4 regions of the Pantoea sp. X-Soil-ISGK-259 genome follow, and region 2 is predicted to be linked to each of the others. Evidence: predicted binding sites of a transcription regulator. Region 2 holds the regulator's gene; each other region holds the start of a gene.
The links. The regulator CRP, encoded in region 2, controls carbon source genes, mostly activating them, when cyclic AMP is high. The targets are predictions, from matches to a motif close to ATGTGANNNNNNTCACAT.
Positions count from the first base shown of each region.

Region 1: AC6I77_RS13740 (NupC/NupG family nucleoside CNT transporter) is a predicted target of CRP. The motif match lies at 1,004-1,021, and genes of this name have one in related genera.
Region 3: AC6I77_RS01405 (YjcB family protein) is a predicted target of CRP. The motif match lies at 2,178-2,195, and genes of this name have one in related genera.
Region 4: garD (galactarate dehydratase) is a predicted target of CRP. The motif match lies at 1,616-1,633, and genes of this name have one in related genera.

Region 1 covers NZ_AP035986.1:2,904,747-2,907,890, forward strand. Annotated here, with positions in the region: gene AC6I77_RS13735 (Nramp family divalent metal transporter) at 1-716, opposite strand, end outside; gene AC6I77_RS13740 (NupC/NupG family nucleoside CNT transporter) at 1,086-2,276, shown strand; tRNA gene AC6I77_RS13745 (tRNA-Ala) at 2,591-2,666, opposite strand; tRNA gene AC6I77_RS13750 (tRNA-Ala) at 2,711-2,786, opposite strand.
Region 2 covers NZ_AP035986.1:3,658,826-3,661,969, forward strand. Annotated here, with positions in the region: gene AC6I77_RS17480 (phosphoribulokinase) at 1-58, shown strand, start outside; gene AC6I77_RS17485 (OsmC family protein) at 572-976, opposite strand; gene crp (cAMP-activated global transcriptional regulator CRP) at 1,280-1,912, shown strand; gene AC6I77_RS17495 (YccS/YhfK family putative transporter) at 1,970-3,144, shown strand, end outside.
Region 3 covers NZ_AP035986.1:313,392-316,535, forward strand. Annotated here, with positions in the region: gene AC6I77_RS01395 (oligosaccharide flippase family protein) at 1-765, shown strand, start outside; gene AC6I77_RS01400 (ATP-grasp fold amidoligase family protein) at 774-1,724, shown strand; gene AC6I77_RS01405 (YjcB family protein) at 1,791-2,072, opposite strand; gene soxS (superoxide response transcriptional regulator SoxS) at 2,326-2,751, opposite strand; gene soxR (redox-sensitive transcriptional activator SoxR) at 2,852-3,144, shown strand, end outside.
Region 4 covers NZ_AP035986.1:3,204,625-3,207,768, forward strand. Annotated here, with positions in the region: gene AC6I77_RS15150 (MFS transporter) at 1-1,231, opposite strand, end outside; gene garD (galactarate dehydratase) at 1,806-3,144, shown strand, end outside.

The DNA of each region.
Region 1 (3,144 bases), 750 kb from region 2:
ACATCCAGTTTAGTTGAGGAGTAACGCTGACTTTTGCTGTCCTCACTTTTGCCCTGCGTCAGCGCAGAGTGCAGATAAATTACGTGCGGCATGATGGTCGCCCCAAGCACGCCGGCGGCCAGGAATACGGCATCCGACGTCGGTAACGCGGGCAGCGCCATGCCGACCACCAGCTCTTTAATATTGGGCTGGGAGAAGAAAAGTTCGACAATATAGGCGGCCGCCACAAACAACAGCAGTCCACCAATCACCAGCTCCAGCGGCTTCTGCCCGCGACTCTGTAACATCAGTATCAGGAAGGTGGCGATGCCCGTCAGCACCGCGCCCTGCATCAATGAAATGCCGAGCAGCAGTTTGAACCCCAGTGCAGCACCGATAAACTCCGCCAGATCGGTGGCCATCGCGATAATTTCCGCCTGCACCCAGTAAAACCAGACGGCAGGCCGGGGAAAGCGATCGCGGATGTGTTCGGCAAGATTTTTGCCGGTGGCGATACCCAGCTTGGCAGACATGAGCTGAATCAGCATGGCCATGATATTGGCCCACACCACCACCCACAGCAATTTGTAGCCGTAAGCAGCGCCTGCCTGAATGTTGGTCGCAAAGTTGCCCGGATCGATATAGCCAATAGCGGCGATAAAGGCGGGCCCCAGCAGTGCGAGTTTGACTTTTCTGACTCCGCGAGCAGCGCGCTCGGCGGTACGACTCTCAAGCATATCCGGTACCCTGTCTGAACATTTGCCTGCCCCGGCAGCTTAGGGGTTAGCATGTGCAAGTGAAATTCGTTTATTGTTATCGGTGTAATAGATGCTGCTATAAAGTATAGCCATTGCTATACATTACAGTAAAGGAAGTGAGTGCTAAAAATGTGAGCAACGGTGTCACTTTACGCTCTGTGTAAAATTCAGACAATAATTATGTGGTTATCTGGGTTGAACGATTTTTAAACAGGGCGTGATCTCTGGAACTTTTCTGGAAAATATAGCGATAGCGAATACTTATAATGTGGTTCAGATCTCGTTTTTAAGTAACGCGTTACATAGAATACGCAACAAAATACAACCCTCCTCAAATTTGGAGCAACTATGTCCCATATTTTGCAATTTCTTTTAGCACTGGTGGTGGTCGGGATACTCTCCTTGCTGGTCAGTCACGATCGTAAAAGCATTCGCATTCGCTACATTATACAGCTACTGGTGATTGAAATTGTGCTCGCCTGGTTCTTCCTGAACTCAGAAGCGGGACTGGGTTTCGTCAAAGGCTTCGCCGGCTTCTTTGATCATCTGCTGAAGTATGCGGCCCAGGGCACAAACTTTGTCTTCGGTAACATGAATGACAAAGGCCTGGCGTTCTTCTTCCTCAACGTATTGTGTCCAATCGTCTTTATCTCTGCGTTGATCGGTATTCTGCAGCATTTCCGTATCCTGCCGTGGGTTATTCGCGGTATCGGTACTGTGCTGTCGAAAGTCAATGGCATGGGAAAACTGGAATCTTTCAACGCCGTGAGTTCTCTGATACTGGGACAGTCAGAAAACTTCATTGCCTATAAAGATATCCTGGGCAAGATGTCACAGCGCCGCATGTACACCATGGCCGCGACGGCGATGTCGACCGTTTCGATGTCTATTGTCGGTGCCTACATGACCATGCTGCAGCCAAAGTATGTGGTCGCCGCACTCGTGCTCAACATGTTCAGCACCTTTATCGTGCTGTCATTGATCAACCCTTACCGCGTTGAGAACGAAGACGATCTGCAGTTGCAGGATCTGCATAAAGGTCAGAGCTTCTTCGAGATGCTGGGCGAATATATCCTGGCCGGTTTTAAGGTCGCGATTATCGTTGCCGCGATGCTGATTGGTTTTATCGCGCTGATTTCAGGTCTGAACGCCCTGTTTGATCTGATCTTCGGCATCAGTTTCCAGGGCGTGCTTGGCTATGTCTTCTATCCGTTTGCCTGGGTGATGGGTGTGCCGTCGGGTGAGGCGTTGCAGGTCGGCAGTATTATGGCGACCAAGCTGGTATCGAATGAATTTGTCGCCATGATGGATCTGCAGAAAATTGCAGGTCAGTTGTCACCCACTTCAGAAGGTATTCTTTCCGTGTTCCTGGTGTCGTTCGCCAACTTCTCTTCCATCGGCATCGTGGCCGGTGCAATTAAAGGTCTTAATGAAGAACAGGGCAACGTGGTTTCCCGCTTTGGCCTGAAGCTGCTGTACGGCTCTACGCTGGTCAGCGTGCTCTCCGCCGCTATCGCCGGTCTGGTTCTGGCGTTCTGAGTGCAGTGCTGAACATTTGAGGGCGAGCCTGTCTCGCCCTTTTCGTTTTTCGCCATCCCTGCTTTTCTTCCCGCTGAATACCTCTTCAGGCGACGTCCGCCCTTATACAATACACTCAGATTCTGCATGTAAAGCGCGCACGAGGCGCAGCACAGCGTTATCCGGGCAGAACGCGGCGGCGCTTGCCGGGTATGTACGCGTTAAGCGTGCGCAGCAGCTGATTTGCAAAGCAATAGCGTTAGATTCGCAGAAAGGCGAATGAAAGATAAATCAGAAAGGATTTTGACAACAATGACATCGACGTTGTCAGAAAATGGTGGAGATAAGCGGGATCGAACCGCTGACCTCTTGCATGCCATGCAAGCGCTCTCCCAGCTGAGCTATACCCCCACATCTGGAATCGTTTTTCAGTGCCAAACTTTTGGGAAAAAGTTTGGTGGAGCTAAGCGGGATCGAACCGCTGACCTCCTGCATGCCATGCAGGCGCTCTCCCAGCTGAGCTATAGCCCCGAACCGAAAAACTGTCGCGTTAAGCGACGGACGGCATAATATGAAACCGCCTCCAGGGTGTCAACGGCAAAATGACATTCTCTGTTTGATCGCTGAAAAAGGCGGCAACCTGCGAAGTTTCAGCAGCATGCTGCAGATAAAAATCATGTCTGGTCATGCAGTACCGTTTTTTAACTGTTATACCCGCTGCCATCAGGTTAATTCACGGTTAAATATGTTATAGGAATTTTCTTGTCTTCGTCTTTTTCGCATGCAAAACTTAGCCCGCTAATTTAGTGGCCACCGGGACCCTCTCCCGCGCGCCGCGCGTCCACCAGGCGTTATCGTCCCATTAATCATAAAAAAACTATTGAGATAC
Region 2 (3,144 bases):
GGAGCTGATCATGGGTCCGCTGGTGAAGCGGCTGATGGAAGGTAAGCGGATAGAGTAAGAGGTCAGCAAAAAAAACGCAGAGAGCAGAGGCCTTTCGCAAAGAGGTAAAACTGGCATTTCTGCGGGGAAAGGCTTACTGCTGAGCTGGCTTCAGGGAGCATACACCTTTCGCAAAGACGCAAAACCGCCATCCCTGGCAGGCTCAGCGCGGGCCATCCCTGGCCCGCTATGCTTTGCTACAGGCATATGCTCCCTTCGCTTCACGTCCGGCAGCCACATCCGTTTTCAGAAAGGTCGCCACTGAAAAAACCTGGTGACAAAGAATCTGACAGCAACACCTAAGCTCAACACGCCGGGAACCGGGTCAGAAGAGGAAAGCGTCCCGCGACTGGGACAAAAACGCCGGGAGCGTTTTTGAACAACGCAAAGCGTTGGCCCGGTATGGGCGCACCTCAGGGATGAGGTGCGTAATAGCGCGGGCACAGTCTTAAAGCGGACTCTCTATGCAGGAACGGCCCGACACCAGACCGACTCCGAATTGGCCCGCGACTTTAAAATGCCCTTCAGCCTGTTACAGCTCAATCACTTCATAGCTATGCGTAATCGTCACACCTTTACCCAGCATGATGGCCACCGAACAATATTTTTCAGCAGAAAGATCCACCGCGCGTGAGACCGCTTTATCCTGGAGCGCTTTACCACTCACGATAAAGTGCAGGTTGATGTGCGTAAAGATTCGCGGCGCCTCTTCACGACGTTCTGAGGTCAGTTTTACTTCACAATCAGCCACATCGTTACGGCCTTTTTGCAGAATTGATACCACGTCAATCGCGCTGCATCCGCCGGCCGCCATCAGCACCATCTCCATTGGGCTGGGCGCTTTATCGCCCGAATTTCCATCCATCAGTATCTGATGGCCGGATGAGGATTCTCCGAGGAATGTCAGTCCTTCTACCCACTTCACTCTTGCCTGCATGATTTTTGCTCCGGAATACGCTGTTTTGTCGCCAGAGTACGCTTTCGCCTGGTAAACAGCAATCCAGAGAAATCCGCCTGTAGCTGAAGCGAGACAACACAAGACAGTCGGCAAAAGCTGTGCTACAAACAGTGCTGAAAATATTTTTCGTCACCCGATGGCGAAGCCGGGAAGAATGATGCGCACTGCGCCTGATGCGGCCCGAATAATTTCCTGAAAGGGAAACGCTTGAAGCTTTCACCGCCTGACAGGGAAAACTGCCCCCTGTATTTTGGGCACGATTACAACAGAGGATAATAGCGAATGGTTCTCGGCAAACCGCAAACAGACCCTACACTCGAATGGTTCCTGTCCCATTGCCATATTCACAAGTATCCATCCAAAAGTACGCTGATTCACCAAGGTGAAAAAGCAGAAACGCTTTACTACATCGTGAAAGGTTCCGTCGCGGTTCTGATTAAAGATGAAGAAGGCAAAGAGATGATTCTTTCCTACCTGAATCAGGGCGATTTCATTGGTGAGCTTGGCCTGTTCGAAGAAGGCCAGGAGCGCAGCGCCTGGGTACGTGCGAAAAGCGCGTGCGAAGTGGCGGAGATTTCTTACAAGAAATTCCGTCAGCTGATTCAGGTTAATCCCGACATCCTGATGCGACTCTCCTCGCAGATGGCGCGTCGCCTGCAGGTCACGTCTGAAAAAGTGGGTAACCTCGCTTTCCTCGACGTCACCGGACGCATTGCACAGACCCTGCTCAACCTGGCGAAGCAGCCAGATGCCATGACGCATCCCGACGGCATGCAAATTAAAATCACTCGTCAGGAAATTGGCCAGATTGTGGGTTGTTCACGCGAAACCGTGGGCCGTATTTTGAAGATGCTGGAAGATCAGAACCTGATCTCCGCACACGGCAAAACCATCGTCGTTTACGGCACCCGCTAATTCCTGTCACCCACGGCGTGATGGCAACATCACGCCGTTATTGTTTGTGTTGGGCCGATGTGGCGTCGAATTATTTACCATCCTGAAGTCAACTACGCCTTGCGGCAAACGCTGGTGCTTTGTCTGCCCGTCGCGCTGGGCTGGCTGGCTGGCGACCTGCAAAAAGGTCTGCTGTTCTCGTTAGTGCCTGCCTGCTGCAATATTGCCGGTCTGGATACCCCGCATAAACGCTTTTTCAAACGCCTGATTGTGGGTGGCAGCCTGTTTGCCCTCGGCAGCTTCCTGATTCAGTGGCTCACACTGCATGCCATTCCGCTACCGCTCATCCTGTTCGCCATGCCCCTGCTGCTCGGCGTGACGGGTGAGATCAGCCCGCTGCATGGTCGTCTGCTGCCCGGCACGCTTATCGCCGCCATTTTTACCCTGAGCCTCATTGGCCGCATGCCCATCTATGTTACCCCGCTGCTCTACATCGGCGGCACGCTCTGGTATGGGCTGTTTAACTGGTTCTGGTTCTGGCTGTGGAAAGAGCAGCCGATGCGCGAAAGCCTCAGCCTGATCTACCGCGAGCTGGCTAACTACTGCGACGCCAAATACACCCTGCTGACGCAGCTGACCGACCCGGAAAAGGCACTGCCGCCGCTGCTGGCGCGTCAGCAGAAAGTGGTCGATCTGATTAACACCTGCTATCAGCAGATGCACATGCTGTCGGCAAGCCGCGATCACAGCCATAAGCGGCTGACGCGCGCCTTTCAGGTGGCGCTGGATCTGCAGGAACACATCTCGGTTAGTCTGCATCGGCCGGAAGAGGTGCAGAAGCTGGTCGAACAGAGCCATGCCGAAGCGGTGATCCGCTGGAATGCCAAAACCATTTCGGCCCGGCTACGGGTGCTGGCGGATAACATCCTTTATCACCAGCTACCCGATCGCTTTGCGATGGACAAACAGCTTGGCGCGCTGGAGAAGATCGCCCATCAGCATCCCGACAATCCGGTGGGTAACTTCTGTCTTTACCACTTCAACCGCATTGCGCGGGTGCTGCGCACGCAGAAACCGCTGTATCAGCGTGACCTGATGGCGGATCGTCAGCGCCGTCTGCCACTGTTACCGGCGCTGCGCAGTTATCTCTCTTTTCGCTCGTCAGCGCTGCGCACCGCCGGACGCTTTGCGGTAATGCTGATGCTGGGCAGTGCACTGGCGCTGTTCTTCAACATCCCCAAACCTTACTGGAT
Region 3 (3,144 bases), 3.3 Mb from region 2:
AATCCACTCTGGCTGACGCTGTCGATTGTCGCCGTCACGCTGGTGCCTTACCTGATCAAGCGTCGCAACTTTTATCAGGACCATCAGGATCAGATGCCGCCCCGCGAGAAGCGTACCGCTTATCTGCGCTATCTGATGTATGCCGGACTGCCGCTGGCCATCTCCAGCATCTTTATTTCGGTGCAGGTCAAAGCCGCACAGATGTTTCTGGCAGGCACGGCTCCCGCCCGCGATCTGGGTCTGTTTGCGGCGGCGAATACCATTTCCGCTTCCTGGATTTTTATCCCGGTAGCGCTCATCACCTCCTGCTTCACTGAGATCTTCAGGGAGCGCGGTGAGGTCGCCATTAAGCTGGCTGCGCGGCTCAATGGTTACGTTATGGGTGTTTCATTGTTGATGCTGCTTGTTATTTCGCTGTACGGCGAGCGGATCATCATTGCGTTGTACGGACCGGCATACACACAGTCAGGAAGTCTCATTACGTTGCTGTCGATAGCGACCAGCTTTTCGGCAATGGGGACCGTAGCGTATCGCTACATGGTCAAAGAGGGAGGATTTAACTACTTACTGAGGAAAATCATCTGCCTGATGGTCATCAGTCTGCCGCTCTCCTGGTGGTTGATCCAGGGTCACGGCATCATGGGGGCCGCGTGGAGCGTTTTCCTTTCAGAACTTTTGTCCCTGACCGTAATGAATTACTTCTTTAAAAACGGCGTCATTCAAAAGATTCAGGTTTCCTCACTCAACTACAAAACATACAAATGAGGTCAGATATGCTCAAGTTGAAAGAAGAACTCAGAAGAAGTGTGCAGTACTTTATTAAGAAGATGCCCTGGGCTTATCAGGACCGCATTTACTACTTCCACAAGTTCAGAAAGCTGCCCAATCTGCGTCAGCCAAAAGTGTTCAATGAGAAGGTGCTGTACCGTAAGTTTATCTTCGGCGATTACCAGAATTACGGTCGTCTGTCAGATAAGTACTCGGTGCGCGAATTCATTGCTGAAAAAATCGGTAATGAATACCTGATTCCGTTGGTACACGAAACCACTGACCCGACAACGCTGAACAGCTTACCCTGCTGGAAGGGGACGGTGATCAAGCCGAACCACGCCTCCAACATGGTTGAGATTTTGCTGGAAGAGCCGGATGCCCTGCGCAAGCAGCAGATCATTCATGACTGCTATCGCTGGCTGAAGACTGACTTTGCCAACGAAGCGCGTGAGATTCACTATCGCTACATCAAGCCACGTATCCTGGTTGAGAAGTACATTGGTGATGGCAAGAGCGCGCCGATTGATTACAAGTTCCATATGTTCAACAAGCGGGATGGCAAGTTCGAATATGTGCTGCAGGTGATCTACAACCGCTGTCAGCCGCTGCTGTCGATGAATTTCTACGTGAACAACCTCAACGAGGCCTATCACAAAATTCGCGATACCGGTCTGGATGTGTCACCGATTATGCCGTCACTGGAACATGCGCTCGAACTGAGTAAAAAACTGGCCAGTGATTTCGACTACGTACGTGTGGACTGGTATATCCATGACGAACGGATCTACTTTGGCGAACTGACCTTCACCCCAGGTGCAGGACTGGTCACCGGCTTAGATCGTGGTTTAAATCAGATGATGGGAGATATGTGGATTCAGGACCGCCGCGGAACGCAGAGCCCGGGCGCTACCGTGCAGGATGTTAATATTCCTGCCATGTTGAAGAAAATTTAAGCACACACAGCAATATAAAAAACCCCGCTTAGCGGGGTTTTTTATGCGCAAAATTCAGGCAATCAATCAGGGCATCGGCCAGTCAGCAGGCGCCTGGCTCATTGCTTCAATAAAGGCATGCTTTGAGATTTCCACGAAGTTATGCACGTTATCCATACTCAGGGTAATGCCCATCAGACCGGTGACAAACCAGCAGGTCATGCCTAAACCAATCCCGCCACACATAAATGCCATCACGTGACGGCTATCCTGACGAAGTTTAGTTTTCAGGGTGCTGGCAAAAAACATCATGACTGCGCTCAGCAATTCCCAACGCATAACAAGAAAACTGGTGGTTAACGTAGCCATTGGCCGGACCTCAATATCAACAGGTAATCCTGACAATCTGCAGACATCACCGGCGGCGAAAAAGTGTGTCAGGGGAGACTTATACGCCGTCAAACCAGGTTCAAAGTGTGACTTGGGTCACATTATATCACCCGATTTTAAATTTTGAACAAAATTTACACGGGTGTGGCAGTGACACGAAGGAAGGGTCGGCAGCAGAAGAAGAACGGCGGGGAAATCAGTCAGATGCGCCCGGAGCGGGCGCAACGGAAAATCAGCGAACCGGGCAACACTCGCCGGTGGTGCGCTGGGTAAAGCTATTGATTGGATCGTTATAGCCAAAACCTGGCAGGCGAGGGCGCTGAATCGCCTGACGACGCATGGTGTGCCGATAAGCGGTTGGCGTCTGTGCAAACTGACGACGAAACACGCGGGAAAAGGTCTGCTGCGAGTCATAGCCATACTGCATCGCAATATCAAACACCGGTCGCTGTGTCTGTGACAAAGCTTCAGCTGCCAGCGTCAGGCGGCGCTCACGAATATAGCCACCCAGCGTTTGTTTCGTTACGGAACGGAACATACGCTGCAGATGCCATTTCGAATAGCCCGATTTGGCCGCAACTTCATCAATCGACAAGCTCTTATCCAGGTTCTGGTCAATCCAGTGCGTCAGGGAATGAATGATCTCTTCTTGCATCATGGCCTCATCCTTCTGGTGTTTAATAAACGCTAATGGGAGTTTAGGGGTTTCGATGGAGAGCAAGTATAATTCCTCAAGTTAACTTGAGGTAAAGAGCCTGATGAAAAAAGAACGCAACTATCCAAAACCGGTTTTAACACCGGGTGAAGTGGCGCGCCGTAGCGGTGTGGCGGTCTCGGCGCTGCACTTCTATGAGACAAAAGGATTGATCTCCAGCACGCGAAATAGCGGCAATCAGCGGCGATACAGCCGTGACGTGCTGCGACGTGTCGCGATTATCAAGATTGCGCAGCGCATCGGTATTCCGCTGGCGACCGTGAGTGACAGTCTGGACCATATTCCCGCAAACAAGCGTATGTCCACACCAGAGTGGGATGCCCTGACGCAGCACTG
Region 4 (3,144 bases), 450 kb from region 2:
TGGTGGCAATGATGTAACCGATGGCGATAGGCGTGACGATGCCGGAGAAGTTACCGAACATGTTGAACAAACCACCGCTCAGGCCGCTGATCTCTTTCGGCGCGGTATCTGCCATCACCGCCCAGCCCAGCGCGCCGATGCCTTTACCAAAGAAGGCCAGTGCCATAAAGAACACCACCATCCATTCGGTATTGGTGTAGTTACACATCACCATTGAGATAGAGAGCAGCATGCCGAGAACGATTGGCGTTTTACGTGCGATATTCAGCGAGCCGGTTTTACGCATCAGCCAGTCAGAGATCACCCCGCCCAGTACGCCGCCGAGGAAGCCGCACACCGCCGGAATCGACGCAACAAAGCCCGCTTTAAGAATCGACATGCCGCGCGCCTGTACCAGATAGACCGGGAACCAGGTGATAAAGAAGTAGGTTAAGGCGTTAACACAGTATTGACCGAGATAGATGCCCAGCATCATGCGTGACGTCAGCAGCTGTTTGATCTGGAACCACTTCTCGCTCCAGCTCACTTTTCGGGTGTTCTTTTTGACATCCATGTTGATGAGCGCGCCGCCCTGTTCCATGTACTCCAGTTCAGCTTTATTCACGCCAGGATGATCGGTGGGATCGTGTATCACTTTGAGCCAGATGAAACTGAGGATGATGCCCAGGCCGCCCATGAACCAGAACACGTGCGCCCAGCCCACGGAAGAGACCAGCCAGCCCATAATCGGTGCGAAGATCACGGTGGCAAAGTATTGGGCCGAGTTGAAGATCGCCACCGCCGTGCCGCGTTCCTGCGCCGGGAACCAGGCTGCGACTATGCGGCTGTTGCCCGGGAAAGAAGGTGCTTCAGCCAGGCCGACCAGGAAACGCAGAATAAACAGCGACATGATGATGCCAAAGCCGCTGAACAGATCGACGAACCCTTGCAGAAAGGTAAACAGCGACCAGGTGAAGATGCTCCAGAAGTAGACGCGTTTTGAGCCGAAGCGATCGAGCAGCCAGCCGCCCGGAATCTGACCAATGACATACGCCCATGAGAACGCTGAGAAGATATAGCCAAGTCCGACTGAATCAAGGCCGATATCTTTGGACATCGCCGAACCGGCAATTGAAATGGTTGCGCGGTCACCGTAGTTGAATGAGGTGACGATAAATAACATCACCACAATCCAGTAACGGGCATTGGTGCGCTTCTGCACCGTTTCCGCGGTCTGGCTGAAACTATTCATGATGCACTCCTGAAATATAGCGTGAGCTACATCCGCTCTGACTGCATACACATCGCGTTGGGTATCAGAGAGAAATTGGGTTAAACACGGCGATCTTTTTGTTTTGGCAAACTTTTATTTATTCATCCGGCTGCTGACAGCTGCGGTCATTAACGCGCCTTTGCCCCTGCATCAGATGAGGAATACGTCGTGACAGATAACCTGACTTTGGCTAACGAAACTCAGTATAAGAACAGCCCGTAGCGATCACATTGGCGTATCGCCCTGGAATAAACTGATTAATGAAGTGATTATCTTGCGGATGCACAAAAGGCTGCGGTGTGGCTCACGAAAGTGGCAAATACCATGGCGAAATTAGCCGCTGACAACGCTTTACCCCGCTGTTTGTGAGGCTCTTCACTTGCTTTTGGATAAGCGACCCAAAACAACGCGGTGAAATACCTCAATGGTGGTCATTTGCACAATGCGCCACGTGCGACGCCTCCCTATACTGAAGCTGGCAAACACGCGTGTGACAGATCAGAACATTACAACGTGCCGCACAAGTACGGCACGACAGACAGGAAGGTGAGCGATGAAACCCAATACAGATGAACAACCGCTCTATATCAAAGTCCATGAGCATGACAATGTCGCGATTGTGGTCAACAGCATGGGTCTGCCAGCCGGCACGCAGTTTGCGGATGGCCTGACGCTTACTGAACATGTGCCGCAGGGCCATAAAGTGGCGCTAAGCGCCATTAACCAGGGTGCAGAGATTGTGCGATATGGTGAAGTTATCGGCTATGCGCTGCGGGATATTGCCCAGGGCAGCTGGATTGATGAATCTCTTGTTGCGCTGCCAGAAGCCCCTCCGCTGGAGAGCCTGCCGTTAGCCAAGCAGGTTCCGCCTGATTTGCCGCCGTTAGAAGGTTACACCTTTGAAGGTTACCGGAATGCGGATGGCAGCGTGGGTACGCGTAATCTCCTCGGCATCACCACCAGTGTCCACTGCGTGGCGGGTGTGGTGGATCATGTCGTGCAGATCATTGAACGGGATCTGCTGCCACGCTTTCCGAATGTGGATGGCGTCGTCGCCCTGAACCATCTTTATGGCTGTGGTGTGGCGATCAACGCGCCTGCTGCGGTGGTGCCGATTCGCACCATTCATAATCTGGCACTGAATGCCAATTTCGGCGGCGAAGTGATGATCGTCAGTCTGGGTTGCGAAAAGTTGCAGCCTGAGCGCCTGCTGACCGGCACGCCTGACGTGCAGGCCATTTCACTGGACGACCATGACATCGTGCGTTTGCAGGATGAAAAGCTGGTGGGTTTCGGTGCGATGGTGAATGAGATTCTGCAGGTCGCAGAACGTCATCTTCAGCGGCTCAATGCGCGCCAGCGCGAAACCTGCTCCGCTGCAGAATTGATTGTGGGTATGCAGTGTGGAGGCAGCGATGCGTTCTCAGGCGTAACGGCGAATCCGGCGGTGGGCTTCGCCTCTGATCTGCTGGTGCGCTGCGGGGCGACCGTGATGTTCTCTGAAGTCACTGAAGTGCGTGATGCCATTCACCTGCTGACGCCACGGGTGATCAATCAGGAAGTTGGTAAGCGCTTACTGGAGGAGATGGCCTGGTATGACAATTACCTCGACCAGGGCCAGACCGATCGCAGCGCTAACCCGTCTCCCGGCAACAAAAAAGGCGGCCTGGCCAACGTAGTGGAAAAAGCACTGGGATCGATCGCCAAATCGGGACGCAGCGCCATTGTCGAAGTGCTCTCGCCGGGTCAACGGCCTACGCGGCGTGGATTAATTTATGCGGCGACGCCCGCCAGCGATTTTGTCTGCGGCACGCAGCAACTGGCATCCGGTATCACGTTACAGGTGTTCACGACCGGGCGCGGAACGCCTTACGGTCTGGCCGCGATTCCGG